DNA from 2 places in the Paraliobacillus zengyii genome. Region 1 is predicted to be linked to the other one. Evidence: predicted binding sites of a transcription regulator. Region 1 holds the regulator's gene; the other holds the start of a gene.
What was found. The regulator Rex, encoded in region 1, represses fermentation and respiration genes when NADH is low (regulators of the CRP and FNR family bind a similar motif). The targets are predictions, from matches to a motif close to TTGTGAAATATTTCACAA.

Region 1 (16,278 bases):
ATGATGATATAAGATATGTAGGACATAAGTTGAATGTGATAAATGAGGGGTATAGTAGATGGAACAAATAGAATTAGAACGATTGATCAACGAATTGTCACTTACTTATTTTAAAAAGCCATATATAGATAAAGTTTCCTTTAATAAAAGATTACGAACTACTGGTGGAAGGTATCTTCCAACAAAAAGGTCGATTGAATTAAATCCGAAATATTTAGAGGAATTAGGATTAGAAGAGTTTTGCGGTATAATTAAGCATGAGTTATGTCATTATCATTTACATATAGAAGGAAGAGGATATAAGCATGGCGATATAGAATTTAAGCGTTTGCTAGAGAATACTGGATCACCTCGTCATTGTCAGCCTTTACCTACAATGAATGAGGATCCGTTACATTTATATGAGTGCATAGCATGTAAACAACCTTATCCTAGAAAAAGAATACTTAATGTTAAGAAGTATCGTTGCGGTAAATGCAGAGGAAAGTTAGTAAAGCTCTAGTAATGAGAGCAGTTATTAAATTTGTAGCGGTTTTTTTAATTAAAAGATTGACGAGTAATAAGATTTTATGTTAAATTATATAAGCATTTGAAAAACAGACCTACTTTTTTATATAAGAAGCTTGACCTCTTCCTATTCTTTTTAGTAGAATATAAGGAGTGTCGACAGTATATGAAAAGACTAATAGAGAGTTTTGAAAAATGTTATTGACATAGGGTGTTAATTGTAGTATTATTTTAAAAGTCGCCAAAGAAAACATTTAATTATTCCACAGTAGCTCAGTGGTAGAGCAATCGGCTGTTAACCGATCGGTCGTAGGTTCGAGTCCTACCTGTGGAGCCATTGGAGAAGTACCCAAGTGGCTGAAGGGGCGCCCCTGCTAAGGGTGTAGGTCGTGTAAGCGGCGCGAGGGTTCAAATCCCTCCTTCTCCGCCATTTTTATATATTTTATCAAGGCCCGTTGGTCAAGCGGTTAAGACACCGCCCTTTCACGGCGGTATCACGGGTTCGATTCCCGTACGGGTCACTTTTATTATTTTGAATATTTTCGCTTTGCGAAAATTATTGGTCCGGTAGTTCAGTTGGTTAGAATGCCTGCCTGTCACGCAGGAGGTCGCGGGTTCGAGTCCCGTCCGGACCGCCATTATTTATGGGCTATAGCCAAGCGGTAAGGCAACGGTTTTTGGTATCGTCATGCGCTGGTTCGAATCCAGCTAGCCCAGCCATTTTAAATAAAGCAAACTTAAATATTTCTACTATATTAAAACCTTTGGAACGTAAGTGTTTTCGAAGGATTTTCTATTGTTACAAAGAAAATTAAAATTTGGTATTTTATAATTCGAGCCATTAGCTCAGCCGGTAGAGCATCTGACTTTTAATCAGAGGGTCGAAGGTTCAAGTCCTTCATGGCTCATCACATATAGTTGTTTCTTTTGTCTCAATTATATATGCGGTCGTGGCGGAACGGCAGACGCGCTAGGTTGAGGGCCTAGTGGGTGAATAACCCGTGGAGGTTCAAGTCCTCTCGACCGCACCAAGTTGACTATAGAAAATCATTGACGTTTTAGGTGCTCTGTGATATATTTAAATATGTCGCTTTAACGAGCGCCCGTAGCTCAATTGGATAGAGCGTTTGACTTCGGATCAAAAGGCTAGGGGTTCGATTCCTCTCGGGCGCATCATAACCGGGAAGTAGCTCAGCTTGGTAGAGCACTTGGTTTGGGACCAAGGGGTCGCAGGTTCAAATCCTGTCTTCCCGACCATGAGGACAATTTATATATTTAATAATGCGGGTGTAGTTTAGTGGTAAAACCTCAGCCTTCCAAGCTGATGTCGAGGGTTCAATTCCCTTCACCCGCTCCATTGTAAAATGGGCCTGTAGCTCAGCCTGGTTAGAGCGCACGCCTGATAAGCGTGAGGTCGGTGGTTCGAGTCCACTCAGGCCCACCATTTAACAATTGATCTTTGAAAACTGAACGAAACACACAGTATGTTAAGTAAGTAGAAACAACAAGCTAGTTAAGTATTTGAGCAGCAAGCTCGCATTTTATGGAGAGTTTGATCTTGGCTCAGGACGAACGCTGGCGGCGTGCCTAATACATGCAAGTCGAGCGCATGAAATAAGTGAATCCCTTCGGGGTGAAACTTATGGATTGAGCGGCGGACGGGTGAGTAACACGTGGGCAACCTGCCTGTAAGACTGGGATAACTCCGGGAAACCGGGGCTAATACCGGATAACACTTTTCTTTACCTAAAGGGAAGTTGAAAGGCGGCTAGGGTGAAAGTTTACTTTCACCCCTGGCTGTCACTTACAGATGGGCCCGCGGCGCATTAGCTAGTTGGTAGGGTAATGGCCTACCAAGGCGACGATGCGTAGCCGACCTGAGAGGGTGATCGGCCACACTGGGACTGAGACACGGCCCAGACTCCTACGGGAGGCAGCAGTAGGGAATCTTCCGCAATGGACGAAAGTCTGACGGAGCAACGCCGCGTGAACGATGAAGGTTTTCGGATCGTAAAGTTCTGTTGTTAGGGAAGAACAAGTACCGTTCTAACAGGACGGTACCTTGACGGTACCTAACGAGGAAGCCCCGGCTAACTACGTGCCAGCAGCCGCGGTAATACGTAGGGGGCAAGCGTTGTCCGGAATTATTGGGCGTAAAGCGCGCGCAGGCGGTTCTTTAAGTCTGATGTGAAATCTTGTGGCTCAACCACAAGCGGTCATTGGAAACTGGGGAACTTGAGTACAGAAGAGGAGAGTGGAATTCCACGTGTAGCGGTGAAATGCGTAGATATGTGGAGGAACACCAGTGGCGAAGGCGACTCTCTGGTCTGTAACTGACGCTGAGGCGCGAAAGCGTGGGGAGCAAACAGGATTAGATACCCTGGTAGTCCACGCCGTAAACGATGAGTGCTAGGTGTTAGGGGGTTTCCGCCCCTTAGTGCTGCAGCTAACGCATTAAGCACTCCGCCTGGGGAGTACGGCCGCAAGGCTGAAACTCAAAAGAATTGACGGGGACCCGCACAAGCGGTGGAGCATGTGGTTTAATTCGAAGCAACGCGAAGAACCTTACCAGGTCTTGACATCCGCTGCCAACCCTAGAGATAGGGCGTTCCCTTCGGGGACAGCGTGACAGGTGGTGCATGGTTGTCGTCAGCTCGTGTCGTGAGATGTTGGGTTAAGTCCCGCAACGAGCGCAACCCTTGATTTTAGTTGCCAGCATTTAGTTGGGCACTCTAAAGTGACTGCCGGTGATAAACCGGAGGAAGGTGGGGATGACGTCAAATCATCATGCCCCTTATGACCTGGGCTACACACGTGCTACAATGGATGGTACAAAGGGCAGCGAAGCCGCGAGGTGAAGCAAATCCCATAAAACCATTCTCAGTTCGGATTGTAGGCTGCAACTCGCCTACATGAAGCCGGAATCGCTAGTAATCGCGGATCAGCATGCCGCGGTGAATACGTTCCCGGGTCTTGTACACACCGCCCGTCACACCACGAGAGTTAGCAACACCCGAAGTCGGTGAGGTAACCTTTACAGGAACCAGCCGCCGAAGGTGGGGCCAATGATTGGGGTGAAGTCGTAACAAGGTAGCCGTATCGGAAGGTGCGGCTGGATCACCTCCTTTCTAAGGATAAATGAAAAGCGTAAGCACGCGTTTAACGACGTATGAACTGGACTGAACCGAAGGAGATAAAGAAAACACAACGAACGAAAGTGAGTTGATGTTGCCTTATCGTACGGAGGAGAAGGAAGTTTACTAGTCGTTGCGTGCTAGAAGCTGGACATAATAGGAAAACATACTGTGTGGTTTGGTTCAGTTTTGAGAGATCAAGTATCTTTCATTTTATGTACCTTGAAAACTAGATAAGAAGTTAGGAAGCGAGAAGGATTGTACTTTGTATAAAACAGAACGTGAGCCTAACATATGACAAGACATCATATCAAAGTAAGAAGAACCAAACGCTTTTATTAACTAATATAGTTAAGTAAGAAAGGGCGCACGGTGGATGCCTTGGCACTAGGAGCCGAAGAAGGACGGGACAAACACCGATATGTCTTGGGGAGCCGTACGTAGGCATTGATCCAGGAATTTCCGAATGGGGGAACCCCCTGCTCGTAATGGAGTAGGACACTTTACTGAATACATAGGTAAAGTGAGGCAGACCCGGGGAACTGAAACATCTTAGTACCCGGAGGAAGAGAAAGCAAATGCGATTTCCTGAGTAGCGGCGAGCGAAACGGAATCAGCCCAAACCAAAAAGCTTGCTTTTTGGGGTTGTAGGACACGCTATACGGAGTTACAAAGAAACGTTTTACATGAATCGATCTGGAACGATCAGCCGAAGAAGGTAAGAGCCCTGTAATGAAAAGGACGTTTCCTCCAGCGTGGATCCTGAGTACGGCGGAACACGAGAAATTCCGTCGGAATCCGGGAGGACCATCTCCCAAGGCTAAATACTCCCTAGTGACCGATAGTGTACCAGTACCGTGAGGGAAAGGTGAAAAGCACCCCGGAAGGGGAGTGAAAGAGATCCTGAAACCGTGTGCCTACAAGTAGTCGAAGCTCGATATTTTCCTTCGGGAAAAAGAATGAGTGACGGCGTACCTTTTGTAGAATGGACCGGCGAGTTACGATTCTTTGCAAGGTTAAGCCGCACAGGTGGAGCCGCAGCGAAAGCGAGTCTGAATAGGGCGTGATAGTAAAGGGTCGTAGACCCGAAACCGTGTGATCTACCCATGTCCAGGGTGAAGGTCAGGTAACACTGACTGGAGGCCCGAACCCACGCATGTTGAAAAATGCGGGGATGAGGTGTGGGTAGGGGTGAAATGCCAATCGAACACGGAGATAGCTGGTTCTCTCCGAAATAGCTTTAGGGCTAGCCTCAAGGAACGTATGTTGGAGGTAGAGCACTGATTGGACTAGGGGCCCTTACCGGGTTACCGAATTCAGTCAAACTCCGAATGCCAATCATATTGCCTTGGGAGTCAGACTATGGGTGATAAGGTTCATAGTCGAAAGGGAAACAGCCCAGACCGTCAGCTAAGGTCCCAAAGTATACGTTAAGTGGAAAAGGATGTGGCGTTGCATAGACAACCAGGATGTTGGCTCAGAAGCAGCCATCATTTAAAGAGTGCGTAATAGCTCACTGGTCGAGTGACGCTGCGCCGAAAATGTACCGGGGCTAAACGTATCACCGAAGCTACGGATTCCAAGAAGTATTGCACTTCTTGGATTGGTAGGAGAGCGTTCTAAGTGCAGCGAAGTCAGACCGTGAGGACTGGTGGAGCGCTTAGAAGTGAGAATGCCGGTATGAGTAGCGAAAAAGAAGTGAGAATCTTCTTCACCGAAAGCCCAAGGTTTCCTGAGGAAGGCTCGTCCGCTCAGGGTTAGTCGGGACCTAAGCCGAGGCCGAAAGGCGTAGGCGATGGACAACAGGTTGATATTCCTGTACCACCTCCTTTCCGTTTGAACAACGGGGGGACGCAGTAGGATATGGAAAGCGCGCTGCTGGTTATGCGCGCCCAAGCAGTGAGGCTGTTGGATAGGTAAATCCGTCCAATGTAAGGTTGAGCTGTGATGGGGAGGGAACTTAAGTACCGAAGTTCCGGATTTCACACTGCCAAGAAAAGCCTCTAGTGAGGAAAGAGGTGCCCGTACCGTAAACCGACACAGGTAGGCGAGAAGAGAATTCTAAGGTGATCGGGAGAACTCTCGTTAAGGAACTCGGCAAAATGACCCCGTAACTTCGGGAGAAGGGGTGCTTCTTTTACGAGAAGCCGCAGTGAAAAGGCCCAAGCGACTGTTTAGCAAAAACACAGGTCTCTGCGAAGCCGTAAGGCGAAGTATAGGGGCTGACACCTGCCCGGTGCTGGAAGGTTAAGGGGATGCGTTAGCTTTCGGGCGAAGCGCTGAACCGAAGCCCCAGTAAACGGCGGCCGTAACTATAACGGTCCTAAGGTAGCGAAATTCCTTGTCGGGTAAGTTCCGACCCGCACGAAAGGTGCAACGACTTGGGCACTGTCTCAACGAGAGACCCGGTGAAATTATACGATGCGTGAAGATGCGCATTACCCGCGACAGGACGGAAAGACCCCGTGGAGCTTTACTGTAGCCTGATATTGAATGTCGGCACAGCTTGTACAGGATAGGTGGGAGCCGTTGAAGCGTGAGCGCTAGCTTACGTCGAGGCGCCCGTGGGATACCACCCTGGCTGTGTTGACCTTCTAACCCAGAACCGTGATCCGGTTCGGAGACAGTGTCAGGTGGGCAGTTTGACTGGGGCGGTCGCCTCCTAAAGAGTAACGGAGGCGCCCAAAGGTTCCCTCAGAATGGTTGGAAATCATTCGAAGAGTGTAAAGGCAGAAGGGAGCTTGACTGCGAGACCTACAAGTCGAGCAGGGACGAAAGTCGGGCTTAGTGATCCGGCGGTACCGTATGGAAGGGCCGTCGCTCAACGGATAAAAGCTACCCCGGGGATAACAGGCTTATCTCCCCCAAGAGTCCACATCGACGGGGAGGTTTGGCACCTCGATGTCGGCTCATCGCATCCTGGGGCTGTAGTCGGTCCCAAGGGTTGGGCTGTTCGCCCATTAAAGCGGTACGCGAGCTGGGTTCAGAACGTCGTGAGACAGTTCGGTCCCTATCCGTCGTGGGCGCAAGAAGTTTGAGAGGAGCTGTCCTTAGTACGAGAGGACCGGGATGGACACACCGCTGGTGTACCAGTTGTTCTGCCAAGAGCATCGCTGGGTAGCTACGTGTGGAAGGGATAAGTGCTGAAAGCATCTAAGCATGAAGCCCCCCTCAAGATGAGACTTCTCATCTTTTTAGAGTAAGATCCCTCAGAGACGATGAGGTTGATAGGTTCGAGGTGGAAGCGTGGTGACACGTGTAGCTGACGAATACTAATAGATCGAGGACTTAACTATAATACTATATGGTGTCTTGTTGTAATTCTTATCTAGTTTTGAAGGTACACTATCTTCAAAATGGTTTAGTGACAATAGCGAAGAGGTCACACCTGTTCCCATGCCGAACACAGCAGTTAAGCTCTTCAGCGCTCATGGTAGTTGGGGCTTTGCCCCTGCGAGAGTAGGACGTCGCTAAGCCAGAATTTTTTTAATATAGTAGGTTATATAATCTACATTATCGCGGGGTGGAGCAGTCTGGTAGCTCGTCGGGCTCATAACCCGAAGGTCGCAAGTTCAAATCTTGCCCCCGCAACCAAATTATTGGTCCGGTAGTTCAGTTGGTTAGAATGCCTGCCTGTCACGCAGGAGGTCGCGGGTTCGAGTCCCGTCCGGACCGCCATTTTTATTTTAAATTAATAATACATATAATTGAAGCCTTAGGAATATACTCCTAAGGCTTTTTTGAATAAAATTATTTATCTACCAAAATTATACTTTTTCTGAATACTAATTTTTCATTGAAGGACGATTAATAAAATATATTACTTTTAAAATGTATGACTCGATCTATATTTCGACGCAGCGAAATTTTTTTATCCACTATGTCAGCAAATTGACTCCCTTTTCTGTGCGCAAAGCTTAAAGTTTTCATTGGTAAAGAAAAACAAATTACCAAGTGGATCTTCGACTCGTGCTGTTCCCACAGAACAAGTAATGCTTCAAAGCTATACATTGCAAGAAGAAAATCGCTTTTAATTTTCCATGAGTATCATCCATTTGCTTCTTCAGTTGGATATAATTTAAAAGTAATACGCAATACGCAATCTGTTGGCTCATAAAGTTTTATTGTGCTCATAACAACGTTGATCTATCTGTTATAGTTGATATAGCACCTCCAACAATAAACTGTACCAACTAATGTATTTCCAAAGCGTGTTAAGCCTGTAATGTTTACGTCGAAGTTTATAGATATATCTTCTTGAAATAGCCTAAATATATGCGTCATGATTTTTAATTGTTTGTTTTTTTGCTATGATATAGATAGTAATAATAAAAAATGAGGGTCGTTCATGGATGAGTTTAAATTTATTGATTCAATTAAACAGAGTACGTATAAACAATCAAGCATAGTTAAAGGAATTGGTGATGATGCAGCTGTTTTTCGCCAGAATTATCAAGATGTAGTCACAGCTGTTGATACATTCGTTGAGAATATTCATTTCTCAAGAGAAACAATGGATCCGTATCATGTTGGATACCGCGTCTTGGCTACAAATATCAGTGATATGGCAGCAATGGGTGCTACGCCGACTTATTATATGATCTCAATAGTAATACCAGAGGATTGGTCTGATCAGGAGTTACAAGAAATTTATCAAGGAATGAAGGCTATTGCATCAAATTATCGTATGGATTTAATTGGTGGTGATACTGTAGCTGGTTCCGAGTTAGTAGTTTCTGTTACAATTATAGGTATTGTCGACAAAGGAAAAGCACGGTATCGAAGTGACATGAAAGAAAATGATATACTATTCGTAACGGGAACATTAGGAGATGCCGCTGCAGGACTATATTTATTAACTACAAAAGAATTGGATAACTTAAAGAATCATAAGTATTTAATTGATCGACATCGTTTACCTACACCACGAGTGGCATTTGCAGAAGCTTTAGGAGAATTAGATCGTGTAGCATTAAATGATATAAGTGATGGAATTGCTAGTGAAGCAAATGAGCTTGCTGTCGCGTCAAATCTTACCATTCATCTTGATTTGTTAAAACTACCAAAGCATGAGAATTTAACGCAATTTACAAGTGAACAACAACGAAACTTTCAATTGTTTGGCGGAGAGGATTTTGAGTTGATAGGATCAGTTCCCCAAAAAGATTGGAATAGAGTCCAAGAGGCAGCTAAGAAAACAAATACGAAAATTACAAAGATTGGCTTTGTATCAGATGAAGAGTCTACTAATAAGCTGGCTTTTATCCATGAAGGTGGAGCGAAGAAGTTATTAAATAAAGACGGCTATACACATAGGAGATAGAGTTTATGACGAAAAAATTTGAGATTATAACACATACATCTGAGGAAACAACGCGTTTTGCTGAAAAGTTAGCAATCTTGTTAAGACCAGGTGATGTAGTCACATTAAAAGGTGATTTAGGTGCTGGTAAAACGACTTTTACTAAGGGAATAGGTGCTGGATTAGGTGTTAGGCGAACAATAAATAGCCCCACCTATACAATTGTAAAAGAGTATGTCGGTGAATTAACACTTTATCATATGGATGTTTATCGTCTAGAAGATAGTGAAGAAGACATTGGATTTGACGAATACTTTAATGGAAATGGTATATCGATAGTAGAATGGCCACAATTCATTCAACCGTTTTTACCTGAAGCGCGGTTAGATATATCTTTAGAAGTGATAGACGATCTAAAACGAAAGATTACATTTTATCCAAAAAGCGCTGATTTTCAAAGGTTATGTGAGGAGTTATTACGATGAATATACTAGCAATAGATACATCAAGTGAGACGATGGGAATTGCCATATACGAACAAGATAAATTGAAAGTTGAATATATTTCTAACAGTAAGAATCAGCATTCTGTTCGATTAATGCCTGCTATTCAGCAACTTATGAGTGATGCAATGTTAGCGCCCAGAGACTTATCAAGAATTGTTGTTGCGAAAGGTCCGGGGTCGTATACTGGTGTAAGAATAGGATTATCAACTGCTAAAACGATGGCATGGTCTTTAAATATTCCTGTAATAGGAATTTCTAGTTTAGAGACACTAGCACTACAGGCAGCAAGTTTTCAACAACTTATTTGTCCGTTTTTTGATGCGAGACGTGGATTAGTCTATACTGGATTGTACCAACCTAATGATATTGGTGTATTGGAATCAGTAGAAGAGGAACAAAATATTTTATTTGAAGATTGGTTAAAGCAATTAAAACAAAAAAATGAAAAGATCATTTTTTTAAGTCCAGACATAGAGATGTATAGGGAATTAATAATGGAGACACTTGGCGAGTTGGCCATTATTCCATTAGAATCATTTCATATTGCAAGACCATCACTATTAGCAATAGCAGGAAGAGATCGTCAACCTACTAATGTACATGAGTTAATTCCAAATTATTTACGGTTAGTAGAGGCTGAAGCGAAATGGTTAGAAGCACAAAGGAAAGAACATAATGGATGATATCCTTTTTAGAGAAATGACATATAAAGATATAGAAGAAGTAGCAATGATTGAAAAAAAATCATTTACCTTACCGTGGACAATAGATATATATGAAAAAGAGTTGACGGAAAATTCATACGCACATTATTATGTTGTAGAAAAAAACGATAAGATCATTGGTTTTTGTGGTGTATGGATCGTAATTGATGAGGCACAAATAACAAATATAGCTATCTTGCCAGATTATCGTGGTCAAAATTATGGTGTAGGTTTATTCCAATATATTATTAATCAAGTTATTGCAAGTGGGGTAAGAAGACTTTCTTTGGAAGTACGTGTATCAAATATAATTGCACAGAGGTTATATCGGAAGTTTGGTTTAAAACCGGCCGGTATAAGGAAAAATTATTATACTGATAATAATGAAGATGCAATAGTGATGTGGGTGGACTTATAATGCATACAAAAAAAGATGAATACATATTAGCAATAGAAACGAGTTGCGATGAAACTGCTGCTGCGGTTATTAAAAATGGAACAGAAGTAGTAGCTAACGTAGTAGCATCACAAATTGAAAGTCATAAGCGTTTTGGTGGTGTTGTCCCTGAAATTGCATCACGACATCATGTTGAACAAATTACAATTGTATTAGAGGAAACATTTGAACAAGCTAAAATGACTGTAGATGATGTTGATGCAATTGCTGTTACAGAAGGCCCAGGTCTAGTTGGTGCTTTGTTAGTTGGGGTAAATGCAGCAAAAGCCTTAGCATTTGCTCATAATAAACCACTAATTGGTGTACATCATATTGCGGGTCATATTTATGCAAATCGGTTATTGGAAGAATTCACTTTTCCACTCCTTGCATTAGTTGTTTCTGGTGGACATACAGAGTTAATTTTAATGCGAGAACATGGAAAATTTGAAGTCATTGGTGAAACGCGAGATGATGCAGCTGGTGAAGCTTATGATAAAGTTGCCAGAACATTGGATTTACCCTATCCTGGTGGACCACAAATTGATAAACTAGCACAAATAGGTAAAGAAGTGATCGATTTTCCACGTGCTTGGCTTGAAGAAGGCTCTTATGACTTTAGTTTTAGTGGCTTGAAATCCTCCGTAATCAATACGATTCATAATGCGACGCAACGTGGAGAAGTTTTAAAGAAAGAAGATATAGCAGCAAGTTTCCAAGCTAGTGTGGTAGAGGTTTTAACAGAAAAGGCTTATCAAGCAGCAAAGAAATACCAGGTAAAGCAAGTTATTGTAGCAGGTGGTGTAGCTGCGAATCAAACCTTACGAAAGTCCTTAACAGATAAGTTTGAACAGGAACCAGTAGCGTTACTCATACCACCGTTATGGTTGTGTACCGATAATGCTGCAATGATAGGCGCTGCAGGATCGATTGCTTACACCTTAGGTCATCGTTCAGATTGGTTTTTAAATGCTAACCCTGGGTTAGATATTGAGCTCTATGGTCGACGCTAAGAAGCGAAAGGATAAATAATTCCTTTCGCTTCTTTTTTAAATGAAAAACTATGTTATCCACAGAAAGTTATTCGAAATGTGGATACATTTTTACAAACCCACTAATAACATATACTATAGTTGTGCACAATTTCTGTGGGTAAGTAGTTAAAAAACTGTTGATAAAGTGGATAACTTGTAAATACATTATATTATAAGTACTTTTTATGTATATAACCCTGTGGACAATAAAAAAGGCTAACTCTTTTGTTAGCCTTTCACTTCTTCCTGAAGCAATTCCCATTCCTCCATTAAATCTTCCATTTGTTTATTATTCTGGTCATTTTTTTCTGTTAATTCTAAAGCTTTTTCATGATCTTGAAAAATTTCTGGCTGGCATAATAAATCTTCATTTTCAGCTATTTCCTGTTCGAGTACTTCTATTTTATTTTCTATTTCTGTAATTCGTCTCTCTTTCTTACGTTGTGTTTGCTTCTTTTCTTTATCAGTATGAAAGTTAGTCTTCACGTCTTTGGTTTTTGTGACTTGATTAGAAGTCTGCTCTTCTAATTTTTTTAATTCAAACGCTTCTTGTTTCTTTTCTAAGTAATAATCATAATCACCTAAGAAAATAGTAGCCCCGTCTGGTTGCATTTCGATAACTTGAGAAGCAATTTCATTAATGAAATAACGATCATGTGAAACGAAAATCAGTGTTCCTGGAAACTCTAGTAATGCAGCCTCTAATATCTCTTTACTGTCTAAATCTAAATGATTTGTTGGCTCATCGAGTACTAATAGATTTGCCTTTTGCATCATGAGTTTAGCAAGAGCTAGTCTAGCCTTTTCACCACCACTTAGGGAGTTAACACTTTTTAAAACATCGTCACCAGAGAATAAAAAGTTACCAAGCACTGTCCGTATATCTTTTTCATTTACTGTTGGATAATCGTCCCAAAGTTCCATTAAAACAGATTTAATGGAACTGAGATTTGCTTGTTCCTGATCATAATAACCGATTTGTACATTGCTGCCAATATCGATAGACCCACTAGAAGGCTCTAGTTCATCTATAATCGTTTTTAATAAAGTGGTCTTCCCTACACCATTAGGTCCAACTAAAGCGATGCGGTCACCTCTATTTGTTTGGAATGTAAGGTCAGAAAAGATAGTCTCTTCATCCTTGTTATAACGAAAAGCAAGGTTATTAATTTTTAAAACATCATTACCACTTCTACGATTTATATTGAAGGAGAAGGTGGCTGAAGATTCATCACCACTGGGTTGATCTAATCTATCCATCTTTTCTAGTTGTTTTCGTCTACTTTGTGCTCTTTTAGTTGTAGATGCGCGAACAAGATTCTTTTGAACAAAATCTTCAAGTTTTTTTATCTCGGTTTGCTGTTTCTCGAATTGCTTCATTTCTAACTCATAATCTACAGCCTTTTGTTCTAAATACTTAGTATAATTACCATGATACTTTTTCGACTGATTACGGGAAATCTCATATACCGTTTTCGTTGTCTTATCTAAGAAATAACGATCGTGTGAAACAATTACAACCGCACCATCATAATTATTTAAATAACCTTCAAGCCATGTTAATGTTTCAATATCTAAATGGTTTGTTGGTTCATCTAATATTAAAATAGAGGGCTTTGATAGAAGTAGTTTTCCTAACGCTAAACGTGTTTTCTGACCACCACTAAGTGTATTAATTGGCGTTTCTAGGTCGTAGTCTTGAAAATGCAAGCCATTTAATACAGACTTTATATCGGCTTCGTAGTGATAACCGCCCTCCATTTTAAAGGCTTGTTGCTGTATATCATATTGTGCAAGTAGTTGTTGATATCTTTTTTCATCTTGAATAATTGCAGGATCGCCCATTTGTAATTCCATTTTACGAAGTGCAGTTTCCTTTTTTATTAAATCCTCGAAAACATGAAGCATTTCAGCCCAAATGGTTTCATTGGTCTCTAGCCCAGTGTTTTGTGCTAAATAACCTAAGGAGACATCTTTTGGTTTATGGATTTCACCTTCATCGTAAGAGAGGAGACCAGCCATTACTTTTAGTAAGGTTGATTTACCTGCCCCATTTCTACCAACAATAGCAATCCGATCGTTGGTTTGTATTTCTAATTTTATATTTGATAGAATTAATTCAGCACCATATCTCTTCACTAAATTGTTTACTTGCATTAAAATCATCTTTTTGTTCACCTCATCTTTTCTAGTGTATCGCACTTTTTATCACACTAGCAAGCAAATGGACGTGTATTAATTGGTGAATTGCTTTATACTAGAAGAAGTAAGTGAATTAGTTCACGACAAATACGTTGGATTTTAAAAACGTATGGCTTTAGGTCAAGGTTTATTAGGGGTTTGTACAAATTGTTATAAAGGGGATTGAAATATGCAAAGTAAAATACCACAAGCAACAGCTAAAAGATTACCATTATATTATCGCTTTTTAAATAATTTACATATACAAGGAAAATCGCGTGTCTCTTCAAAAGAACTGAGTGAAGCAGTAAAAGTTGACTCTGCAACGATTAGACGAGATTTCTCGTATTTTGGAGCATTAGGTAAAAAAGGTTATGGCTATAATGTCGAATATTTATTAGGCTTCTTTAGAAAAACATTAGATCAAGATGAGACGAGCAATGTAGCATTAATTGGTGTAGGTAATTTAGGAACTGCCTTTTTGCATTATAATTTCACGAAAAATAACAACACAAAAATAGAAATGGCATTTGATGCAGATGATGGTAAAGTAGGCCAAGAAATTGGAGGTGTACCGATTCATCATATAGATGATTTGGAAAAGAAACTTGGTAACGTTGAGGCGGTTATTTTAACTGTACCAGGTGCAGAGGCACAACAAATAACGGATCGATTAACTGATTCCGGAATTACAGGTATTTTAAATTTTACACCTGCACGTATAAATGTTTCAGAAGATGTCCGAGTCCATCACATTGATTTAGCAGTTGAGTTACAGTCATTGTTATACTTCATGAAGCATTATCCAAATGATGCAGTAGAGGAATAGAAATAAAGCAGTGACCTAATTAGGTCACTGCTTTATTATTTTGAATTCTTCGCTTTCTTTATATGAATGTGTATTCTAATTAGGCGAATTGCTACTGCAAAATCTAAAGTAGCAAATATAGCAAATAATAGAATTAATAAACTCCAACCGGTCTCTTGGATTGATGTTATCCCTATATATGTGAATGCAATCCCAATACCAATGTAAAAGGTTGCTGCAACCAATGGCGAGGTTCGCATATGTTAGCCTCCAATCACTATCATTTGTAATTTTTCATATTGCTCGAGCATTTTCTCAAGCTCTTCTGGTGAAATACTTAATTGTGCAATGACGACCATTGTATTCATCGATGCATGTGCAATGATTGGTACAATAATCCGTTTTGATTGAACATAAATAAACGCAAACACAAATCCAATTGTTAGATAGGTTAAAATGTGTGGGAAATCATTATGCACCACTGCAAAAATTAAACCAGAAGCTAAGGCGCCAATAAAGAAGTTCGTTCTTTTATATATGCTTCCGAAAATGATTTTTCGAAAAACAATTTCTTCTAAAATTGGACCAATTACAGCAACTACAATGATAAAGATTGGTGCTGCTCTTGCAATTTCGATTATATTTTGGGTATTCTCTGAATCTGGACTAACTCCAAGAAATGTTGTTTGAAGATAGTTGATAACCCCTTGGCCAATGAATGCTAAGATTAAGCCTATAAGAGACCAAATGATTACCATACCATTACTGGCTGCTTCTGGGTCTTTTCTCAAATTTTTCTCAGGTTTTAACAACAGTAATATAATGAGTAATGCTGCCAAAAAGCTGAATACGGTCCACGCGATACCTATTGTTCCAAAATAGTCTTCGTTCACATCAGCAATTTCTAGGACCAATAGAAGTGGATAAGAAGAAAGTTGCATCAATATATATGTTCCTAAGATGTATATGTAGTTTCTAGTCAAAGCTAAACGTCTCCTTTAATAATATATAATTGTCCAATATACGTATTTTAACATAACTTTAGAATAGAATTGTACTAGTTCGATTTTTCTAATTGAATGATGAAATCCAATGTAATTTACTATGTTTAAAAAAAACATAAAAAAAACAAGTGCAATACTTGCAAAATGGTAAACAATTCATTATTATAATAATTGTGTTAGCACTCTTCATTGGTGAGTGCTAAGAATAAATAAAACCATTTTGAAATATATGAAGGAGGGTTTTTATAATGTTAAAGCCATTAGGAGACCGTGTCATTATTGAACTCGTAGAAGAAGTACAGAAAACAGCAAGTGGAATTGTTTTACCAGATTCTGCACAAGAAAAGCCGCAAGAAGGAAAAGTTGTTGCAGTCGGGTCTGGTCGTGTAGCAGATAATGGAGAAAGATTTCCTTTGGAAGTCGCAGAAGGAAATACAATTATTTTCTCTAAATTTGCAGGCACAGAAGTGAAGTATGAAGGTAATGAATACTTAATTCTTCGTGAAAGTGACATTCTAGCTATTATTGGCTAAGCGAAGACAATTAATTTTAAAGATACTTAAGAATCAAGGAGGGCTTTTAAGATGGCTAAAGAATTGAAATTTAGTGAAGATGCTCGTCGCGCAATGCTACGAGGTGTAGATACATTAGCAAATGCAGTG
Region 2 (16,278 bases), 160 kb from region 1:
CCACCTTGATATCTTGGTTTTTCAGCTAGCGCACCAATAATTGCTATATTATTATCCTTAGAGAGTGGTAGTACTTGATCTTCATTCTTTAAAAGTACCATTCCTTCACTAGCTATTTGCTTAGCAAGTTGATGGTGTTCTTCTTTATCATAACTTGCATTTTCTTTATGATTATCAGCCGCCATAAAGATAATTCTAAGTAATCTTTCTACGGCGCGATCAAGCTTAACTTCTGAAAGTTTTCCGTTTTTAACAGCTTCTAGTATCTTTTTATCACCCATACCATAACTTGCTGGCATTTCTAGTTCTAAACCTGCTTCAAGACCATCAACACGTTCATTAACTGCACCCCAGTCAGAAACGACAAATCCTTCAAAAGCCCACTCATCTCTTAAAATATCTGTTAATAATGTTTTACTTTCGGCAGCAAACTCACCATTTACTTTATTATAAGAACACATCACCGTCCATGGTTGTGCTTTCTTTACTGCATTTTCAAAACTTGCAAGATATATTTCTCTAAATGTTCGTTCATCAATCACTGCATCTATGGACATACGACGGTGTTCTTGGTTGTTAGCTACAAAGTGTTTCAGAGAAGTACCCACACCCTGGCTTTGAACACCTCTAATATGACTGGCAGCCATTTCAGACGATATATATGGATCCTCTGAAAAATATTCAAAGTTTCGACCACATAATGGAGAACGTTTTATATTAGCTCCTGGCCCTAATAATACACCTACATTTTCTGTTTGTGCTTCCTCCCCTAATGCAATTCCTACTTTCTCAACAAGCTTACGGTCCCATGAACTTGCTAAACCTACTGCAGATGGAAAACAAGTTGCTGGAACACTACTACTTAAGCCTAAATGATCTGCATCTTCGGCTTGTTTACGTAATCCGTGTGGGCCATCCGTTACCATAATTGATGGAACACCAAGTCTTTCAATTCCTTTTAGGTACCAAAAGTCTAAACCAGAACACATACCTACTTTTTCTTCTAAAGTCATTTGATCTATTATTTTATTTACATCTCTTATCATTTCAATTCCTCCAAATATCAGAAAATTTTAAACTCTATAATCTATATTATAGTTTGTTGTATAACTTTTTCGGTAATTTAATATTAATATTAGTATTTTTTTAATATTATCCTATGAAATCACTAAAAGTATTTAAGAACATATTTATCAGGTTACTTTGGAAAATGCTTCTTAAATACTAAACATATATTTAGACCATTTTCATAATATTTTTCAAAACATTATGTGATAAATATCATATACAATCCACTTATCATCTAATAACATAGCTATTATCCTTACCAACTTATTGAAGGAGATGAGAGATGATGGTTTATGGAGAAACATCCATAGTAGAAAATGGATTAACATCTGTAATGTGGAAAACGGTATCAGAGGCTTGTAATCTGGCTTGTGATTATTGTTACTATAGTCAATGTAACGGCATGCCAAAACAAATAAGTAAAATAGATGATAAGGTATTAGAGAAATTTATTATAGAATATATGAATATATCAAACGGTTTTGTAACTTTTATCTGGCAAGGTGGGGAACCATTATTAGCAGGATTAGATTTTTTTAAAAAAGTTGTTCATTTGCAAGCAAAACATGCACCCAATAACACCGTTATTAGTAATTCCATTCAGACAAATGGTACTTTAATAAATAAAGAGTGTGCAGAATTTTTCAAAAGATATAACTTCCTAGTTGGTGTTAGCATAGACGGTCCAGAAGATATAAATGATGCCCGACGTGTTATGGGTTCTGGCAAAGGAAGTTACAAAAGAATCATGCGAGGAATCGAGCACCTAAAAGAAGCAAAAGTAGATTTTAATATTTTGACCGTTCTGCACGAAAATAATATTTCAAGAGCAACGGATCTCATGAATTTTTACCAGGAACATAATTTTCCCTTCGTTCAATTCATTCCTTGTATGGATTTTAAAGCACAAGATATAAATCAACCTGGTATATTTCTAATTACTCATAAGGAATACGGAGATTTTCTCTGTGAAGCCTTTGATGTTTGGTATAATGAGGGTAACCCTGACATATCTATACGCTTCTTTGATAATATGCTATCTGCTTACCTCAATCAACAAGCAGGATTATGTACTCATCGAGAATCATGCCCTAAACATCTTGTATTAGAACAAAATGGCGACGCTTATCCATGTGATTTCTTTATCCACGAGGATTACCGCTTAGGTAACGTTGGGATAGATTCTCTTGATAGTCTTTTAAATAACAAATTGATGGACAAATTCTTGTCACTAAAACCCAATTTACCTAAGCAATGTACATCTTGTGAATTTCTCCACCTATGTCACGGGGGGTGTCCTAGAAACCGAATACGAGATAATAATGAGGTGGATGTTGAATACTTTTGTGAAAGTCATAAGCAAGTATATAAATATGCACATAATAGATTGTTAGAAGTTGCATCCAAGATAAAAAAACAAAGATTAATTGAACTTGTTCAAGCTGGTTATCAATTACCTAAGAGAAACGATTATTGTATTTGCGGAAGTAAAAAAAAATACAAAAAATGTTGTAAACCTTTATTGATACAAAATGTCTAATAAATAATAAATATGCTTCAATAAATAACTTTGTTCCAAATCAGAGTACCATTAGTACACAACTTTAATTTTATACATCTTAGATCTGTTTAGAAATTTCAAAACAGCCTTTTTTATAGCCATAATAAAGTTTCGGAGGTTTTCCTTCTATCAACTTCTATATTTCATTCGTTACATATAGCATTATTGAAACCTCTTATATTTTCGTACGATTTATAATAAAGCTCTATAGCTTCTTGTCGTTCTTCTGTTGATTCAATGATTTCTTATGCTTCTTTTTGATAAGCCATTGTTTCGTTTGTCCATACTTGAATTGGCTCGTGATTATCTGTGTATTGCTGCATTTCTTCTAATCTACCTTATTATCGATATCACTAATAAAACCCATGAAAAGTGCTATATACTGACCTTCTGTTGGCTTTGGCTTTTCGTCATTGGCTTCATAAGTTCTAGCCACCATTTTTTGTTTTTCGATTAAATTGATATCCATTTTCATAATAAACAAGGTTACCTTCTGTTTTTATTATCCCTTTTTCGCGCAACTAATATTTTTTTATAAGTGTTGCTATTTCACGTTCTTGGCTTAATAATTCTATATTGTATTTTTCTTTTTCTTTTTCTTTTTCGTATGCTTCCACATCTAATGCTTCGGGTGATTTTTCACCTCTTTCAATCTCTTCTAACTTTTCGTCATTTCGCACAATTATCTCATCAATTTTGCTCGTTTCGTTCGTGTCATTTGGGGTTACGCTTTCCTTAGTTGACACCACATCTGTATTTACACTCACAATAAATACCAAAGCACTGATCGCTGAAACAAAAAAAATTTCCATTAAAACGATCATGGGAGCCATATACATATATTCTGTCACCAAATACATAAGGCTCTCCATCCGGAATATATTCATACTGGGTAAATATGGATTAAAAGACATTTTACCCATCCTTTTCAACCTTCCTTGCATAACATCTACGTCCTTCAATTAGCGAAGTTTCTAATCTAATCTCACCTAATAATTCATCAAAACAATAGCAACCAAAGTTAGAGGGGGATAAACATATAGTTGGTTCACCTTGCCATAACTTGAATGGATAATAAAGATATATATAAGTAGACTAAGGTGGCGATAATCTACTATTTTTAAAACCGCAAGATAGTATCAAAGTTTTCACGCTTGTAACTCAACACCGATTTAAGAAATCACTTTACACCTGAATCGATTGCCAATCGAGGAGGTGACGTTGTGAGTTTCGCATTTACTCCTAACGGCACACCATAATTAGGTTCACAATGACCGATGTAAAAATTCTCAACTACCGGGAAAGGAGCATCAGCGAAAAAGTCTTCAAGCACTTTCTTAATCTTCACATATTCTTCTGGATCCTCTTGGAAGTTACCAAGAACAACACCTTTTACAGCATCAAAAACAGCTGCCTGTTTAAGGTGTGTAAGCATGACATCAATTCGAAACGCAGGTTCTTGGACCTCCTCAATAAGTAGGATCGCCTCATTTGCATTCACTTGAAAAGGCGTTCCCAATCCATTAGTTATTAGCGTGAGATTCCCTCCAACTAAACGCCCTTCTCCTTTACCATGAGCTAGTGTAATGAGGGGCGATTTGTGAGAATCATAGATTAGAGTTTCTCTAGTGAATAAAGGCAAAAACGAAGATTCTGTCTCAGCTGTTCTTTCTTCGTCATTCAAATCGGATGCCACCATTGGTCCGTGGAATGTAACCAAGTCACTGCATTTTTGAATTGCATTATGTAGATAGGTAATATCACTGTATCCCCAGAATATCTTAGGGTTTTTCTGTATCATTTCATAATCAATCATAGGAGCAATTCTTGCTGATCCAACTCCCCCATTCGCACAAAAAACCCCGTTGATAGCAGGATCACTAAATGCATCATGCAAGTCAGTAAATCTCCTTTTATCTGTAACTGCAAGGTCTTCCTCTACATCAAACACATGTCGTCCAATAACTACATCAAGTTCCATTTTCTCTAAAACACGTATTCCTTGTTCTAGCTTTTCTCTGTCCGGTGCTCCAGCCGGTGCAATAATTGCTACCCGATCACCCTTTTGTAATGCAAATGGTTTAATCATAAACTTTCCTCCCTTTACTTAATACCTCTTGAAATTATGTCAGTAGTCTAATCCAATACCTTTTTAGCGTATTATTTTTTTCATCAATAAAATCTTCATCACTTATTCCACCGTTATTTACTATCACTTTATTCGATGCGATATTAGCAGAATTACAAACTAAAAGGACCTTCTCTAAATTCATATCTTTAGCTTTTTCTAATGCTAACGAAAGGATTTGAGTAGCATAGCCATTTTTTCTTTTTGAGGGTCTAATACCATATCCTATATGACCGCCAGCATTTAATAACGGCTCTGTTAGACGATGGCGAATATTTACGACACCAATCAACTCGTGATGATCTACTAACCAATAAGTAGAACTTTCCGGTATCCAAATTTCGGATGGTTCTATTCCTTTTTCACAGTCAGATAAATAGTTAAGCATCGATTGAAAATCCGCCGGTTCTTTTCTTATTACGAAAGGTATCATTTCTTCTTCGCTTTTCTTCCACTCTTGATAAAAATCATTATATTGCATTTTCAATTCTATTGTTGGTTGTACTAAAAGCATTTATGAATTAATTCCCCTTTTTTTAAATCATCATCTCACTTCTATTAAACTGCTATCTATTTCTGTAATTGACATATTATCTGTTTTGAATTTTGTCATTTCTTCAAATGGCGTATTTGTTAGATAACATTGCAAACACATAATAACTGCACTATGTGTTACAATCAAAATATTTTCTTCATTACTATCAACTATTTTTCTTAACGTTTTTAAAACACGCATCAACATTTCTTGGTATGACTCTCCTCCTGGTGGTTTGGTGTTTCTTCGATTTTTATACCATTCACTAAATTCTGAAGGATACACTTTTTGTATCTCAGCCCAAGATAAGCCTTCCCATTCTCCGAGATTAATTTCTTCTAAGCCTTTAATCTCAATACATTCAGTCTTAGTAGTGTCACTTAGTATTTTTGCCGTTTTAGTAGCCCTTTTTTGATGACTTGAATAAACCTTTGAAAATGAATAGTCAGTCTCAACTATTTTTTTACTTAATTCTTCTGCTTGTGAAATCCCAGTTGAATTAAGTTCAACATCTTTACTTCCCTGAATCGTACCAACTATATTCCAATCTGTTTGTCCATGTCTAATCAAGTATAGCTTCATTATAGTGCTCCTTTAACATTTCTTTATAAATACACTACCTTATTTAATAAGACTTTAATTTAAAAAATAGCTTCTTACTTCTTTCCAGTTATTCACTCTGTAGTAGCCTGTTTCGTATATATTATAAGGTGAATTAAATAAAATACCTTGACCCTTAAAACGTTTAAAGTGCTTTGGATTATCGTCAATCAGATAATCTGCATCAACAATACTTTTATCACCACAAAACACAAAATGATTCGGATTCAAAAAACTAAAATGTTGTTTTAACCATTCATATTTTGCCGAAAAAGATGTAGGTAATTCCATAGCAGCTGTTACAATAAAAACTTCATAGTATTGGGTTAATTCCTTTAACACTTCTTGACTGTCTTCTATTACACCTAAATCACGAAAAAAATTAGGTTCATTTAATATACTAATAATTTCTTCTTCTAACTGAGGCCGTATTTCAGTTAAGTATTTTCCTCGTAAGTCTTGCATTGAAATTCTCTCATCGTATCTTTTATTAAAAATTTCTAAATGCTTAGACAGAGGATCAGCTAGTACATCATCCATGTCTACTGCTATTCTGTTCACAATAGGAAGCCCCCATAGATTATTTCTCAATTAATTATTAAATCTGAAACACTATTTATATCTTACACAAAAGGAATATATCCCTTTAATATGCAGTCTATAATTATCACCCAATAATCGGTATTTGTTTCTTTGATAATAAATCATCTATTAGCATTTTATGTTCTGTAAATATACATTCTGGTAGTTCATCAAGTGAATAAAATTTATTCTGTAAAGATTCCTCGTTACTTTCAACTAACTCTCCACTATATTTTTTACAAATAAATGATATAAGGACCAGTGATACTTGATCACCATTAGAAAAAGTCTTATCATATTGAGGACCAGAATAAATCCCAAATAACTCAAGTTCTTCTAATAAAAGTCCTGTTTCTTCGTACACTTCCCTTTTGGCTGTACCTTGTACACTCTCTCCTAAATCCATAAATCCACCAGGCAAACCCCATTGTCCATTATCAGAGCGTTTTTGCATTAGCACTCGATTTTCTCTATCAAAAACAAATGCTCCTGAAACAACCATAATCACCTTCTCATTTCCAACCATTGACCTTAAATGTTGTATGTAATCCATTAAATCACTCCCCATATTATATAGTTTGAATTAATACACCTAAAGTTAAAGAATTATACTCAATAGTGAAAAAGCGACTGTTCTATATTGAACAATCGCCTTATTAGTTGTAAAGATTTACTCAATAGAATTTTTATAATAAATTAAATTATCTGTCCATCTTCCAAATTCAAAAATAAATCCTTTTCTTGTACATTCATATTCCATCCCCACACTCTCTGCTAGATTGAATGAAGCAAAATTGTCTAAATTGATGTGGGCCTCTATCCGATGGAATTTTAAATGGTCAAAAGCAATATTAAGCGCTTCTTTTACTGCTTCTTTACCGTACCCTTTTCTCCAATATTGATTATGGTTTGAGTATCCTATCCTTCCCCATTGGAAATCATCTCTTGCTAAGGTTGAAAAATCTATCATACCTATGTGTGTAGCGTCTTCTTTTCTAAATACACCAAATACGTGAGCAGTATCCGTAAGTGCTAATTCTTGATGTTTATCTACGAGATTATCGAACCATTCCTCTGTACATGCGCTCATATCTATTTTTCCTTTATCATGGCGATATTGCGTCGGATAACGGTTTTCAAATTCATTTAACCAATTTTTATAATCAGATTTCTCTAAAGGTCTTATTACTAATCTCTCTGTTTCTGAGCTTACTTCAAATATTTCTTCTTTCAATTTCAATTTGACATCTCCTCTGCATATACTTTTTCCAAAAACCAAAACCTACTTGTTTATCATGATTTAGTTTATATGCCATAAGACATCACACCTTTCTATATGTAATATAAATACCATACCATTATTCATTAAACATTTAAACTAAACTGTAACTTTTTAGGTGATTATTTTTCGTGAAATTTGGTATTTTATGTTAATATATAGAAGAAAGTGTTTACGATTAACAGTTAGATTTGTTTGTTCGAGAAGGTAAGAAAATAATATTAAATAGTTATATGATTATTTATTCAACAAGATTGGAGGAACACTTAATGGAAGATTGTTTAATTTGCACTAGGATTAAGATGATTAAAAAAGGCACAAATAAATATTTTGTTAAAGAGCTTGAGACAGGATATGTTGTTATTGGTGATCATCAATATTTCAAGGGTTATACACTGTTCCTTTGTAAAGAGCATCGAAGTGAACTACATGAATTAAATAACGACTTTAAAGAAAAGTTTCTTTTAGAAATGAGCAGAGTATCAGAAGCAGTACATAGAGCTTTTAAACCACTAAAATTAAATTATGAGCTTTTAGGTAATAGTGATCCTCATATGCATTGGCACATTTTCACTAGAAGCGAAACAGAGTCAAATCCAACTCACCCCGTTTGGTGGACACCTAGAGATCAAATGTATGCTGAAAATATAAAACCCAATGACAAAGAACTAGAAAGATTAAAATCCGTTTTATTGAGTGAGCTGGATAACCTTGTACTGTGAATGAGATATATTTTACTTAAACTATCTCAATAAACAGTAATTGACCAAAATAGTATAATGGGGGAATTAGATTTGAGAATTTTAATATTAGGTGCAACTGGATTTCTAGGATCAACTTTATTTGGTTTAGCAGAAAGTTTAAATCATACCGTACTAGGCACTTCAAGACATATGAATGAAAAAGCGAATATAACTCAATTGGACATAACAGATGAAGATGCTGTAGAACAAATTATCCAAGAATTTCTTCCAGATGTAGTTGTATGGTCATTATTAAGTATGAACGAAGAAGATGTGCTAATAAAATTTGGCCTATCAAACCTTATTTTGGCAATAAGTTCACAAACAAAACTTATTTTCATTTCTACTGATGGTGTTTTTGCAGGAGGAACAGGGGGATATAAAGAATCTGATAATCCAATTCCAATAGCTGAAGAGGCGCCTTTAGCTACTTACATCAATTCAAAAATATTAGGTGAAAAGAAGGGTCAAAATAACCATCCAAAGTACATGATTATTCGTACAGGTCCTCTTTATGGAAAGGATTTAAATCAAAATATTGAAGAGCGAACCCAAAAAGTAATCAAGGAAGTCGAGGAAAAAGGGTTCTTTCATGCAGCCACAAATATGTATCGAACATTTGTAAACATTGAGGACCTTTCAAAAGTCATATTAGAACTTTCTAATATAGATTTTAACGGAATTTTACATGTAGGACCATTGCAAAAAGAAAGTTACTTTACGTTTTATAAAAGGCGTCTAAGAAGGCTCGGTTATGATGAAGCTGTTATAAAACCATCCACGATAAATTCAAATGAAAACCCATATATACTATTGGATACTTCATTAAACACTCTAAAAATAAATAATTTGCTTAAATCACCATTTAGCATTTTAATATAAATTATAAATGGATTAATAGTAAATTGAATCGGTTACACTAAATTGGCCCATAGAGTGTAACTGATCCATAAACTAATCTAATAATTCTAATCACTATTTTCATCTATCATATTTTGCCAGAATACATTCACCTTTTCTTTTTTCTTTTTGGAACAGATCATATATATTTTCCGCTTTGGTATTTCTATTTTGGGTTTATATAACACAGAAGAAATCAAACCTTCTTTCTCATACTTATCAATAATACTATTCAACATAAATCCAATACCTTCACCCTTTAATATAAGTCGTAAGGCGACCCCTGTATGATCAACTCTGTAACGCATTGTTTCATTTCTTCCTATTTCTTCTTCAAACCATTCAGAAAAATCTGATCCCCAATTATAATGAATAAACGGAATATCACTTACAAAGTCTGATGTTAATGTATTTAATTTTGCAACTAATTTTGTTGAACCAACCAGCGATATTGATTCTTCTCTAATATTATAGACGTTAAAAAACGAAGAATAAGGTGGATTATACACAAATCCAACATCTATTAAACCGTATTGGATCTTCTCAATAATATCCTTTGAATGACCAGTTATAAGTCTTATTGCAGTGTTGGAATAAATAGATTGATAATTGTTAATATGGTCAAAAATAGGTGTATCCCAGAGAGAATTCAAGCCGCCTATTACTAAGCTACTATTATAATTGGACTTTATCCTCGTCGCTTTAATAGCTTCATTCATTATCTCTAACGTTTGTTTAGCATAGGATAGAAATGTCTTACCTGCATCCGTAAGCTCCAAATTTCGAGTTTTCCTTATGAATAGCTTTTTCCCAACTTCTTCTTCAAGTAATTTTATCCTTGCTGTAACAGTAGATTGAACAACATTCATTTCATCTGCTGTTCTTGTGAAATTCTTGCTGTTTGTAAGAGATACATATGTTCTTAACTGTTCAAAGTCCACTCGCCATCACCCACTATTAATTAATATTTTCGATTAATTCTATTAAAATAATTCGTTTCTATAATCAATTATACTCCATTACTATGTAATAGAGGAGTGATTATGTGACTAAACAAACTTATATACTTGCATTTCTAATTTTTATTCTTTCGACCGGTGGATACACTGCGATGCCTTTATTTCCTTTACTTACAAATATCCATAATATTACGCTGACCCAGGCCAGCACGTTAACAGCCACTTATATCTTCACTCAAAAAATAACACCAGTGTTACTTGGCCCACTAGGGGATTATTATGGATATAAACGAATATCTATTTTAGGAGAACTGATTAGAGGTTTTGGTTTTATAGGAGTAGGCTGCGTTTCTAATTACATATCATTGTTAATCTTTTCTTCCTTAGCAGGATTAGGCGGAGGATTTTCAGGTCCTTCTTTACAATCTCTTCTAATGAAAAGTTCAAAACATACAGATAGAGCAAAAGTTTCCTCTATCAGAGCAAGCGCTACAAATGCTGGCTTACTTTTAGGCCCTATTATTGCAGGTATTGTAATATTAAATGGAAACTATAACTTTATTTTTATTTCTGCCGGTTCCGTTTATCTATTTGGAGCATTCTTATTGATTGCTTTTGTTGTTAACCCCAAGAAAGTTTATAATTCTAATAGATTGTCTCTTCAGCATTTCAAAGAAGCGTTCTACAACAAAGGCTTTTTACAACTAATGATCTTTATGCTTATGTTTTATATTTTATTTGCGCAATTATTTGTAACAATGCCCGAATACGCAAAAACATATACAGACCAAATACAATTACTGTTTCTTATTAATGGAATTACAGGCTTAGCATTACAATACTTTGTTGGTTTATTAATAAGTAAATATGCTAAACCCAAACTCTTCATTAATGTTGGTGTTTCACTGATTATTTTAGCATTTGTTATATTAACTTTATGGCATACCTTCACTATGTTACTTGTTAGCATAATCTTATTTACAATCGGTGAAATCTTTCTGTTACCTATCATGGAAATGTCTATTGCAAATTTTTCCGATAAATCTGGAAATATGGGACTTTATTTTGGCATTAGTAAATTATCAGATGGAATTGGTAGATCATTTGGCAGTATAATGGGTGGTTGGTTACTTTACAGTTTTCAACCTGCTTTAGTTTGGTTAACTTTTACTATTCTAAGTATTTTAATTCTTCTCTATTTCCAAATAATTTTCAGTAAAGTTTTTCAGTATAAATAACTTATTAACAATACCATTTAATCCTTACTCACTTTTTTGTATAAATAATGGAGATTTCATAAGTTATTATTGTGCGTAATGGAAACAAGAGACAACCGAATAAAGACAAGGGATTCGCATGAAAAAGACCCTGAATTCGGAAATGTTTATTTTCACGAAATCGGGGTCTTAATCGGAAATGTTTATTTTTACTGGGTGGTTTCTATTTTAACTTCACAATTTTTGTACCAAAATATTAAACACCTCCGAAATCCCCCCCCTCAAACCCGCATTCCACCGTTACAGTTAAAATAAAGTTTTCCGACAGAACCCCTATTTCCACCCTTTTTCGTTTCAAAAATGACCGTTTTTCGCCGCTTTTTCGCCTGTTTTTTCACCTTTTTTCGTCAGTTGAAATAAAGTTCTCCGAGAAAAGAAGGAAGAGATAATCGGGAAAAGACTGACAGGACAAGGGATAATAGAAAAAAGACCCTGAATTCGGAAAAGTTTATTTTCACGAAATCGGGGTCTGCATCGGAAATGTTTATTTTGGCTGAGAAATTACTATTTTAACTTCACATAGTAGATAGAAGAGTTTTAGAGAGAAGAGAGAAGATAAATGGAAAAGTAGCTAATTCTCAATTGTCTTAGTAGCTCTTTTTAAGTTACCATTTACAATCCTATTTACATATGAACTTTTTAAAGAGAAGATGGAAATTTATTAAATCAAAACCAATAAAACAAAAAACTCTACCAAAGTTAAGCAGAGTTTCGTTGATCTTTACTATTCTCCAATTCCTACCTCGACTTTCACCTATCTTAGCCACAATCCAACGAAGAAAAGTATAACAATATGCACAGGGTAGAAGATGTAAAAAAAGTATTTCAATCCAATTCCCCTTTTACCGTTATACAGTAATATTAATGGCAATGCAAAAATCATCATCCACTGGTCGTCTCCAAACGGAACTAATAGACTTAAGATCGCTACCCTCATAAGTTCTACTTTTTGAATAACTAAAAAAATAACGACACAAAACAAAATATAACCAACTGCATCCTTTATTTTATCACCATCTGCAAAGTAAAATATCACACCTAATATAACAAAGAGGATACTCCCTTCCATTAATAAAACGTTCCCTAATACTGATCCAAGAAAATGGTATGTTGAATCTACGCCGGCCGGAACAAACAGTTTGTACTTCTCAATTATAAGGTAGAATAAAACACTAGAGATGGGTTGCCATGCAATAAGCAAAAAGAAAGATTTTATCTTCCTGTTTTCTAATAAGAGTAGTAAAAATACGATGAAGAAAAATAGAGAAAAAATATTATTCGTAATATAATAATCATTAACTGGAATTGCACCCGTTCTAACGAGTGTGTAACTGTTCATATTTATAAGTAAGTTAACTAAAGCCATACCTACATTAAAAAGATATAAACGTATAAGGTACTTTCTCTTGTTCGAGGTATTTTTATAACCCACCACAATGCAATAAACAAAAACAGGAGCAGCGATTCTCCCTATCCACCGAAACCATTCCGGAGTATCAGGGATAAAGTAACCGATATGGTCGATAAGCATGGCAATAAGTGCTATGATTTTTAATTTAGTATTAGTCATTATTATACTCCTTTAAACCTTGTCAAATCATAAATAAAACGCCGATATCGGCGTTTTATTTATGTTAAACATTAATTCTAATTATGAAAAACCGTTTCCTTATCTTTGTACGTATCCGTCAAAATTGCTAGGGGCATCGAATTTCAAAAAGTAGTTTTATTTATGATTCAAATCACTTGGATAAGCGTATTTAGTTGTCTGTGAGAGTTAATTATAGCATGCAGTAATACCAATATTTTTAATTTACTGTAATATTTATGTAAATAAAATTCAAAATACTACATTAAACCAATTCATTTGTATCTAACTTAATAAAAAAACTCCACTCATTAGATGAGTAGAGTTCTACTGTTAATTATACTTACTGGTCTTAAAACAAAAGATCGTCAAAATCAGGAAAATACCGGCCTGAAAAACACCCTGAATTCGGAAATATTTATTTTTACTGAGTAATTTCTATTTTAACTTCACAACAATTTTAATTCGAGCAACGCAACTGCCTCTACATGCATTGTTTGTGGGAACATATCAACGGGCTGTATTTGTTTTGTTTGATATCCACCATCTTCTAGAATACGGAGGTCACGTGCCAATGTTGATGGATTACAGGATACGTAGACAATACGCTTTGGTTGCATTGTAGTCATTGCTTCTAATAATGCTTCTTCGCACCCTTTTCTTGGGGGATCGACCACAATAACATCCGGTTTTAACCCTTGTGCTGTCCACCAGGGCATAATCTTTTCAGCTTGTCCAACAACAAACTCTACGTTGTCCATTTGGTTTAGCTTCGCATTGTTTTTTGCATCTTCAATTGCTTCTGGTACAATTTCAACGCCATAAACTTTTTTTGCTTTTTGTGCAAGGAATAACGAAATAGTACCTATACCACAATAGGCATCTATTACTGTTTCGCCACCAGTTAAATTAGCATATTCTAATGCTTTGTCATACAACTTTTTAGTTTGTGTAGGGTTTACCTGGTAAAATGACTTACCGGAAATAGCAAATTTAATATCACCAATTTTGTCATAAATATATGCTTCGCCCCACAATAATTTTGATTCTTTTCCTAGAATGACATTTGTTCGTTCTTTGTTAATATTGTGGATGATAGATTTAACATGTGGATATGTCTCATGTAACTCCTTAATTAATTCCTTTTTATGCGGTAGCTCTGCCGTTCTTGTCACGATTACAATCATTGTTTCGTTCGTTGCTTCACCTGTACGAACCATAATATGACGTAAAATTCCACGATGCGATTTCTCGTCATAAGCAGAAATACCATGTCGATCAGCAATGCTTCGTACTGCTTCTACCATGCGGTCATTTACTTCTGAGGTAATAATGCAGCGATCCATCTCGTCAATAATTTCGTGGCTTTTTTTACGATAAAAACCAGTAATCAATCCGCCATTTTTCTCTGCAACTGGGATTTGAACCTTATTACGATAGCGCCATGGGTCAACCATACCAATTGTTGGATGCACAATAACATCTTGGATATGTCCGACTTTTTTCAAGGAGTTATTTACTTGATTTCGTTTCATATCGACTTGCATCGTGTAACTCATATGTTGGAGCTGACAGCCTCCACATTGAAAGTAAACATTACAAGGAGGTTCAACTCGTTCACTGCTTGTTTTTTCTAATTCAATTAACTTACCTATTGCGAAGTTTTTTTTAACTTTAATTACTTTAACTTTTGCTGTTTCATCTGGTAATGCATATGGAACAAACAATGGATAACCATTGATCTTACCTACACCATTTCCTTCATGCGTGATGTCTTCGAAGTGAAGAGTAATTTCTTCATTTTTTTTCACTGGGACTTGTTGCTTTTCCAATTTATATCATCGTCCTTTATTTATCTACTGTGGTCAAAGTTTATCATAAGTTAGTCATTTTAAGAAATGGAGTTGTACTTCAAGAGGTCATTATCGACGGCGTTTTGCAATATTTCCTGGGAAATAAGCTATTATGACGAATAATAGTATAGTCTGCAAAAAAAAGAAAGAAGATCTGCTACTACTAGCTATCTTCTTTAATGAATGACTCGGGTACAAAATATTCAATATGTCGATATAAGTTGGTGAATTCTCCTGGTAGTAAACCACCGAATTCTCCATCAATATTTAACTGCATTTGTTCTTCGGTATTTATCTTAATCTTACTTGCACGTGTGTAAAAAATTCGGTCATCTTCTAGATGAGCACCACGTAATGCTAAAGAAGCAATTCGTACAAATTCTGCTAAATTTGTTTTGCGTAATATTAGTAGATCAAACAAGCCATCATTCATTTTGGCAGATGGAGCTAGTTTTTCAAATCCACCAACAGAATTTGTATTAGCCACCAAAAAGAGCATGATTTCATCTTCAAATAGCTTTCCATCATGTTCTATTTGTACTTTAATAGGCCTTAGCGATGGCAGCATTTCAATACCTTTTAGATAGTAAGCTAATTGACCGAGCATCGTCTTTAATTTACTTGGTACATCATAAGACAATTCAGTTAATTTCCCACCACCAGCAATATTCATGAAATATTGATCATTTACACGTCCAATGTCTAATGGAATGGAGTGATTCTCTAGAATAACATCCACCGCTTTATGAATATTTCTTGGAATAGAAAGTGCTCGACAGAAATCATTTGTTGTTCCAACTGGAATAATACCTAGTTTTGGTCGATTTGGTTGCTCTGCCATTCCATTAATCACTTCATTAATCGTCCCATCTCCACCAGCTGCCACAATCACATCGTAAGCCCTGTCAACAGCTATTCGTGCTGCTTTTGTCGCATCTCCTACACCTGTGGTTGCATGAACAGAGGTTTCATAACCTGATTCTTCAAATCTTCTTAACACATCAGGTAACTCTTTTTTAAAACCCTCTCGTCCTGAAGTTGGGTTATAAATAATTCGGGCACGTTGCATAATGAACCCCCTTTTTATGTTACTCTATCTATCTTTAGAATAATGTCTTTTTTCAATTTAAGAGAACTAGAGCAGCTATTAAAATTAAACATACAGAAGGCTACAGACAATTGTGCAAGTAGCCTTCCCATTTTTA

Region 2: DM447_RS03170 (anaerobic sulfatase maturase) is a predicted target of Rex. The motif match lies at 1,270-1,287, and genes of this name have one in related genera.

The regions. Positions count from the first base shown of each region.
Region 1 is NZ_CP029797.1:450,287-466,564, forward strand. Features, by position in the region: gene DM447_RS02380 (SprT family protein) at 59-502, shown strand; tRNA gene DM447_RS02385 (tRNA-Asn) at 770-844, shown strand; tRNA gene DM447_RS02390 (tRNA-Ser) at 847-937, shown strand; tRNA gene DM447_RS02395 (tRNA-Glu) at 957-1,028, shown strand; tRNA gene DM447_RS02400 (tRNA-Asp) at 1,069-1,145, shown strand; tRNA gene DM447_RS02405 (tRNA-Gln) at 1,153-1,227, shown strand; tRNA gene DM447_RS02410 (tRNA-Lys) at 1,343-1,415, shown strand; tRNA gene DM447_RS02415 (tRNA-Leu) at 1,452-1,538, shown strand; tRNA gene DM447_RS02420 (tRNA-Arg) at 1,607-1,680, shown strand; tRNA gene DM447_RS02425 (tRNA-Pro) at 1,688-1,764, shown strand; tRNA gene DM447_RS02430 (tRNA-Gly) at 1,791-1,864, shown strand; tRNA gene DM447_RS02435 (tRNA-Ile) at 1,874-1,951, shown strand; rRNA gene DM447_RS02440 (16S ribosomal RNA) at 2,048-3,635, shown strand; rRNA gene DM447_RS02445 (23S ribosomal RNA) at 3,991-6,937, shown strand; rRNA gene rrf (5S ribosomal RNA) at 7,002-7,117, shown strand; tRNA gene DM447_RS02455 (tRNA-Met) at 7,159-7,235, shown strand; tRNA gene DM447_RS02460 (tRNA-Asp) at 7,243-7,319, shown strand; gene thiL (thiamine-phosphate kinase) at 7,990-8,964, shown strand; gene tsaE (tRNA (adenosine(37)-N6)-threonylcarbamoyltransferase complex ATPase subunit type 1 TsaE) at 8,970-9,428, shown strand; gene tsaB (tRNA (adenosine(37)-N6)-threonylcarbamoyltransferase complex dimerization subunit type 1 TsaB) at 9,425-10,132, shown strand; gene rimI (ribosomal protein S18-alanine N-acetyltransferase) at 10,149-10,571, shown strand; gene tsaD (tRNA (adenosine(37)-N6)-threonylcarbamoyltransferase complex transferase subunit TsaD) at 10,571-11,602, shown strand; gene DM447_RS02490 (ABC-F family ATP-binding cassette domain-containing protein) at 11,852-13,789, opposite strand; gene DM447_RS02495 (redox-sensing transcriptional repressor Rex) at 13,995-14,633, shown strand; gene DM447_RS02500 (DUF4305 domain-containing protein) at 14,669-14,872, opposite strand; gene DM447_RS02505 (CPBP family intramembrane glutamic endopeptidase) at 14,876-15,595, opposite strand; gene groES (co-chaperone GroES) at 15,865-16,149, shown strand; gene groL (chaperonin GroEL) at 16,201-16,278, shown strand, end outside.
Region 2 is NZ_CP029797.1:613,364-629,641, reverse strand. Features, by position in the region: gene DM447_RS03175 (beta-glucosidase) at 1-1,046, opposite strand, end outside; gene DM447_RS03170 (anaerobic sulfatase maturase) at 1,355-2,608, shown strand; gene DM447_RS18225 (hypothetical protein) at 2,958-3,098, opposite strand; gene DM447_RS18800 (hypothetical protein) at 3,151-3,375, opposite strand; partial or broken gene DM447_RS18795 (family 43 glycosylhydrolase) at 3,416-3,552, opposite strand; gene DM447_RS03155 (S66 peptidase family protein) at 3,810-4,718, opposite strand; gene DM447_RS03150 (GNAT family N-acetyltransferase) at 4,753-5,271, opposite strand; gene cobC (alpha-ribazole phosphatase) at 5,302-5,874, opposite strand; gene DM447_RS03140 (5' nucleotidase, NT5C type) at 5,929-6,432, opposite strand; gene DM447_RS03135 (NUDIX hydrolase) at 6,560-7,027, opposite strand; gene DM447_RS03130 (GNAT family N-acetyltransferase) at 7,145-7,714, opposite strand; gene DM447_RS03125 (HIT family protein) at 8,023-8,475, shown strand; gene DM447_RS03120 (sugar nucleotide-binding protein) at 8,548-9,378, shown strand; gene DM447_RS03115 (LysR family transcriptional regulator) at 9,465-10,337, opposite strand; gene DM447_RS03110 (MFS transporter) at 10,442-11,593, shown strand; gene DM447_RS03105 (TraX family protein) at 12,387-13,202, opposite strand; gene rlmD (23S rRNA (uracil(1939)-C(5))-methyltransferase RlmD) at 13,670-15,052, opposite strand; gene DM447_RS03095 (diacylglycerol kinase) at 15,237-16,142, opposite strand; gene gatB (Asp-tRNA(Asn)/Glu-tRNA(Gln) amidotransferase subunit GatB) at 16,276-16,278, opposite strand, start outside.